Regions from separate parts of the Paraglaciecola sp. IT1134 genome, predicted to be linked through region 1. Evidence: riboswitches for the same ligand, from Rfam matches in the RefSeq annotation. Region 1 holds a riboswitch; the other holds the start of a gene.
The links. A riboswitch is a leader RNA that binds a small molecule or an ion and turns the genes downstream of it on or off. The one in region 1 is predicted to bind thiamine pyrophosphate.

Region 1 (3,419 bases):
GCTGTCGTCATCGTCTTTGTATAACCAGTGGGCGGCCACGCCTATGTCAGCCATTTTATCCATTTCGGTGGTGCGGATCTGAATTTCCACCGGAATACCGTGGGGGCCGATAAGCGACGTATGCAAAGACTGATAACCGTTAGTGCGGGGAATGGCCACATAATCCTTGAAACGGCTTTCGATAGGTTTATACAGACCGTGCATGGCGCCCAAAGCCCGGTAACAGTTATCCACGCTATCCACCACTACCCGAAAAGCATAGATGTCCATCACTTCATTGAACATCAGTTCTTTGTTTTTCATTTTGCGGTAAATGGAATACAGATGTTTTTCACGGCCACTGGTAACCGCGTTAATGCCGTATGACGCTAACCGGGTTTCCACCTCTTTACGGGTGTTTTCGATAACTTCTTTACGGTTGCCCCTTGCCTGTTTGACCGCAGCTAGTAATGCCCGGTGGCGCATGGGATACATGGCTTGGAACCCCAGGTCTTCCAACTCATTTTTTATATCGTGAATACCCAAGCGATGGGCGATGGGGGCGTAAATTTCCAGAGTCTCCCGGGCAATACGCCGACGCTTGTCAGGGCGCAACGACCCCAGGGTGCGCATATTGTGGGTGCGATCCGCCAGCTTGATCAAGATCACCCGGATATCCTGCACCATGGCCATCATCATCTTGCGAAAATTTTCCGCCTGGGCTTCTTGTTTGTTACTAAAATGGATCTTTTCGAGTTTACTGACGCCTTCCACCAGCTCACCCACAGCTTCACCAAATTGGGCGCTTAGGCTTTCTTTGTTGTGGTGTGTATCTTCGATTACATCGTGCAACAAAGCAGCCATCAGGGTTTCGTGATCCAGGCGCATGTCGGCCAAGATCCCGGTCACGGCCACGGGATGAGTAATATAGGGATCGCCACTTGAACGCATTTGCCCGTCGTGGGCATCGCGGGCAACCACAAAGGCACGCTGAGTCTCCGCTACCTTATCAGGTGGCAGATAGGCCTCTAATTTTTGTTTTAAACCTTCAAATAGATACAAGTGCTACGTGTCTCGACTAATGAATGTTTAAGAATACGGTGATTTAGGCAGGAAGCCAACGGCTAAACATCGCTCTGATGGGTAGCCGCTAAAAATTAGGCTCTTTTTTACTGTTCTTGCAGAATATTGGCTGCGGTTGCAAATTCAGCATGATCCTGGGCGTGTTGGTCACGCATATCTTCCGCTTCCAAGGTTGCAGCAGTCACAAAACCTTGTTCGATTTCACGTAAAGCGACCACGGTAGGTTTATCTGTACCCACGGGCACATGAGAAACTTTGCCTTCGATAGCAAGCTGTCGTGCACGACGTGCTGCGACTAAAACCAAATCAAACCGGTTGCCAATTTTGTTTACGGCATCTTCAACTGTTACGCGAGCCATTTGGATCTCCGTCGAGTAGTATGAAAAAAGGTCGCATAGTGTACTGATTTACGCCCCGCTTTAAAAGCTATTTGATCAAGTATGCGTAAGATCCACTGCAATAAAGATCTTGAAGGTATTTTCAACTTGGGTTTATACTGTTTGCTCTTGTCGGAGTGCCTTAGTGCTGAGACCGTTAATTCGGGATCCGTTGAACCTGATCGAGTTAGTACTCGCGAAGGAAACAAGCGTGATTTATGCTAAGTATTACAGTTTTTATCTGCAATACCTGGTTGTCATCATTTTACTAATAATTGTGTTTTTTACATCGCTTAGCTGTGTATTAGTTATCAATTGATAGTGCTTTTCAACAACCCCCCTCCAGACAAGCAACTTCCTTTACAACAGTATATGAGAGATTGCTAATGTCGAACCGTCGCCAAACCCGTGCCCAGGCACAACAATTTTTAGATAACTTAAAACCCTTATTACATCCTAATTCAAGCAAAGTTTATTTGCCCGGGACTTTGCACCCTATACGAGTTGGAATGCGCGCAATCAGGCAAACTGATACCATTTTAAATGACACACAAGAAACACCGTTAACCACCTGCAACCCCGATATTATGGTCTATGACTGCGCGGGGGCTTACTCTGATCCCGAGGCGAAGATCACTGTGCATCAGGGCTTAGCCAAATTACGTCGTGATTGGATTGTGGCCCGGGGTGACGTTGAACAATTACCCCACGCAAGTTCTCGTTACACCCAGCAGCGCATGGCGGAAGACGGGCTAGATGATCTGCGTTTTGATGCCCTGCATACCCCCTTAAAAGCCAAACCTGGTCACTGTGTAACCCAAATGCATTACGCCAAAGCGGGCATCATCACACCAGAAATGGAATACATTGCCATTCGCGAGAACATGGCTCGTGAGCTAGTAAGCGATAAAGTACTGACCCAAAAAGCGCAAGGCCATGCCTTTGGTGCCAATATCGGTCAACTTATTAGCGCAGAATTTGTGCGTACGGAAGTGGCCCGGGGTCGCGCCATCATCCCGGTAAATATTAACCACCCTGAATCTGAGCCCATGATTATTGGCCGCAACTTTCTGGTCAAAGTAAACGCTAATATCGGTAACTCAGCCGTGACCTCTTCCATCGAAGAGGAAGTAGAGAAGCTGGTATGGTCAACGCGTTGGGGTGCCGACACGGTGATGGACTTGTCCACAGGTCGTTACATTCATGAAACCCGGGAATGGATAATACGCAATTCTCCCGTGCCAATTGGCACTGTGCCTATTTATCAAGCCCTGGAAAAAGTAAACGGTGTGGCCGAAGATCTGACATGGGAAGCCTTCCGCGATACGTTGCTGGAACAAGCGGAACAGGGAGTCGATTATTTTACTATTCATGCCGGCGTGTTACTGCGCTATGTGCCAATGACGGCAAAACGGCTGACGGGCATTGTTTCCCGAGGTGGCTCAATCATGGCCAAATGGTGTCTGTTCCATCATAAAGAAAGCTTTTTATACCAGCACTTCCGGGAAATCTGTCAGATATGTGCGGCTTATGATGTGTCCTTGTCATTAGGTGACGGCATGCGTCCCGGTTGTATTGCCGATGCCAATGATCAGGCTCAGTTCGCCGAATTAGAAACCTTGGGGGAATTGGTCAAAATCGCCTGGGAATACGACGTGCAAACCATCATAGAAGGTCCGGGCCACATACCCATGCAACTGATTAAAGAGAACATGGATAAACAGTTGGCCATCTGCGACGAAGCGCCTTTTTATACCCTGGGTCCTCAAACCACCGACATTGCCCCCGGTTATGATCATTTCACCTCTGGCATAGGCGCTGCCATGATAGGTTGGTTTGGCTGTGCAATGTTGTGTTATGTCACCCCCAAGGAACACTTAGGCTTGCCCAACAAAGACGATGTTAAACAAGGATTGATAGCCTATAAAATTGCAGCCCATGCAGCAGATGTAGCCAAAGGCCACCCTGGGGCACAAATTC
Region 2 (3,419 bases), 2.1 Mb from region 1:
CGGCGTCATTTACCTGCCAACCCGATTCAAGCTCCAGGCCCCAATTTGTGCCTGTATCGGCATTACCTGTAATATCGATAAAGTCTGTTGTGCCATCCGCTCTTGTTTGCACATCAAAGTCGCTCACTTGGGTGTCTTCTCTGTCCATATAAAACACCGCCAGGCGCACAAACGCATCGTAATTGATGAAGTTACCCTTAACGCCTAATTCATAATTCCAATTGAATTCCGGAGCAAAAATGCGTTTATCCTCTGACACACGCTCATCAGGATTGAAACCCGCTGCCTTATATCCTCTGGACAGACTGGCATAAACTGAGGCGCTATCGATACTGTAATCCAGCACCACCTTTCCCCCCACCAGGTTTTTTTGGTTACTTTCGACAAAACCGTTACTGTCAAGGTAGTCAATTTCAAAACGATCAACTCGTACCCCCAAGCGCAGATTTAGTTTATCGGATAAGCGCGTATCAGTTTGCCCATAAACGGCCAGATTATTCTGTTGATAATCGCTGGTGAAATCACGTTCAGCATAGGTATATTGGCGTAACAAACTCTCGTCCATAGATTTTATATAAATCCCAAATAACCAATCAGTACTGGCATTAAACAAGGCTGATTGGGCGTTAGACAACACTCGCACATCAGCGTTTTGAGTATCACGCTGTCTGTAGTAGCTATCCACAGATGAATATTCCAGGGGATCAAAACCAACAAAGGTCCAGTCTTCATCGTAGCTGTACCCGATTTCACTATCTGACTGGCTAAGGATCACAAAAATGTCGGCCAAATCGGAATTGATTTCGGTTTTTAAGCCTATGGCATGGGTTTCCTGGCGATCGAAACCCGGTTCATCGGCACGAGATTTACGATCATTGTCCAAGGAGAACGCATCGTAGCCATTGTCGATATCAAAATATTGATAATTAAGATCAAAGGTCAACCAATCCGCAGCCAGATATTTAAGTTTCACTCTGGAAGTGAACTCGTGCAAATTATCGGTATCGTTACGATTTAAAAATGTATTTTCGACAAATCCGTTACTTTTATACTGCTGCAGAGCAACACGATAAAATAATTTGTCGCTTATGGCGTTGCCGTAAGCGGCCCCTAAGCTCCAGGTATTCTGCTCGGCGAGTGTTAACGCCATCCGACCGCTGGCTTCAGGGCCCGCGTCAACGGTTTTAACTTTGATAACTCCTGCCATGGCCCCCGCCCCAAACTCAGTAGCTTGTGGCCCGCGTAATATCTCAACTTGCTCGACGTCAAATAAGGTGCCGACACCGGCTATGCCAGAGAAATCAAAATCATCGACCAAAAATCCAACAGACGGGTTACTGGGTTCGGCAAACTGACTACGTTCGCCTATTCCACGGATCTGAACAAACCGCCCACGAGATGCACCGCTGGTAAAATTGATGTTTGCCCCGAGATTTAAAATATCTTCCAGATGCTGAGCCTGGCGCGACTCAATTTGTGTATCACTTAAAATAGTGACGCTTGCAGGTAAAAACAGGAGGTCTTGCTGGCGGAAATCTGAGCTGACAGTAATCCGCTCGACACTTTGTGTATCGTTTGCATAGACTTGAAAACAGGACGCGATAGAACAGGCAAGTAAGGTAGAACGAAATTTCATTTGGATCTCTTCGATTGTCGATTGAAAAGACCCGGCTTTGCGGCAGATAAATGGGAGATGCTTACACTTTTGTCATGTAGACGAAATTACCATTCCTACGCCGGTATTATCCGGATCAGGTGTAAGGGTCATATTTCCAATTTTGAAATAAATCTCAGCCTTTCGGCACCCCTTGGTTGCTAACTCTTAATGTGGTTAGTTAGCGCGCAACAGTTTAACAATATAGATCATAATCGCAAGCCAATATTATTCAAGTTGCAATACGCCTTAAATAATCAAACAAACTATCTGTTTATAAATCGCTGTGCCTCAATCTTATTTTGACCAGCTTGGCTGAGCTCAATATAGAATCTTCCTGAGTAAACCATATTTCGCCAGATGAATGGTGACATACCCCTTCAACTTGCCCAAACCCTGGGAGTTGAAAATGTTCGATCAACACAAATTCATCACTTAATATCAGCATAAATGGATCGCCAAAGCCAACACGCTTAGAGGGGTAACCCACTAAAATGTATTGTTTATGAACAGGATCGTAGTCCGCTCCAGTAATAACCCCGGGTAAATTGGGGATCAAACTATAAGGTTCGATTTGCTGCTGAGGCTGCGACTTATCCAGCAAATAAACCCTAAGCAGATCTGTTTTCCAACTTTTTGAAAATAACACCAGATGATCATTAACTGCCACCAAAGCCTCTGCGTCAAAGTCATGATTTAACGTTTCGTTGAGCTGAGGTTGATTGGCAGCATAGCTTACCTCAATGGGCACTGCATCACCTTGCCCTAAACGTGTTTTACTGATTTTATAAATATTCAGGCTTTTTCGCTGGCCATTGTTATTGCCTATATCCCCTACATACAAATAATTCTCATCACCGGTCAGGGCTTCCCAATCTCTATTTTTGGCCCTAAGCGGATATTCAGCATCAATTGCGGCTTTGTCATCAATTTGGTAAATCACTGGCGCATTCCCAGAATCATTGACAGTGAACGTTTGCCGATCCTGATCGCAATACAGACCGGAACTTTCAGCCAGGGCAGCAGGAAGTGGCCATTGTTCCAAAATATCAAAACGAGGGGTAACTGCTGAAGAAATATTGCAGCCATATAGTAACCAGCTAAAAAGCAAGGTAAATACACGTACTTTCATAACGTCCTTAATTGTTGCGCTGTAGGCAACTGTATAGATTACAGGTTTAACTCGCCTTGATCATCAGGTTACTTAACGTTAAGCACTCATTTCTTGTTTGAGTTTGAAAGCCAGTTGATCCATGGTTTTGCCGTGAGGCACGGGTAAGCGGGTCTGACGATCGACTCGTACAAATACAATATCATCCGCCAAACAAATCGTTTTCTTGGTTTCTTTATTGCGTACCAAACACGTTACCGTTATAGAGGTTCTGCCTACTTTTTTTGTGACTAAGCCAAACTCTACTATATCTCCCTGCATGGCTGGTGACTCGAAAGTAATTTCACCTATGTGTTTAGTGACCAATAATTTGCTTTCGAGCTGGCATATTGCGTAGATCGCGGCTTCTTCATCAATCCATTCCAGGGCTCTTCCACCAAAAAGTGCGTTGGCATAATTGAGATCATTTGGCATAACAAGCCGTCGAGATAAAAAGCGCATTCGTATTCCTTATTAACATTGCTTAAACTGGCGTTACTTATATACATTGTACAGATAAAAACAGCGTGGATTTACAGTTTCAAATACAACAATGGCTAGAAAAACGAAATAAAAATGTCTCACATCGACAATTGGTGATTATCAGTGGCGAGC

Region 2: linked by a shared signal. The riboswitch ahead of AC3RV5_RS15735 (TonB-dependent receptor) and the one ahead of thiC (phosphomethylpyrimidine synthase ThiC) in region 1 are both predicted to bind thiamine pyrophosphate.

What each region holds. Positions count from the first base shown of each region.
Region 1 covers NZ_CM176486.1:392,878-396,296, reverse strand. The annotation lists gene spoT (bifunctional GTP diphosphokinase/guanosine-3',5'-bis pyrophosphate 3'-pyrophosphohydrolase) at 1-1,041, opposite strand, end outside; gene rpoZ (DNA-directed RNA polymerase subunit omega) at 1,149-1,421, opposite strand; TPP riboswitch at 1,563-1,661, shown strand; gene thiC (phosphomethylpyrimidine synthase ThiC) at 1,826-3,419, shown strand, end outside.
Region 2 covers NZ_CM176486.1:3,604,339-3,607,757, forward strand. The annotation lists gene AC3RV5_RS15735 (TonB-dependent receptor) at 1-1,636, opposite strand, end outside; TPP riboswitch at 1,712-1,819, opposite strand; gene AC3RV5_RS15740 (hypothetical protein) at 1,929-2,786, opposite strand; gene AC3RV5_RS15745 (acyl-CoA thioesterase) at 2,865-3,266, opposite strand; gene AC3RV5_RS15750 (tRNA(Met) cytidine acetyltransferase TmcA) at 3,332-3,419, shown strand, end outside.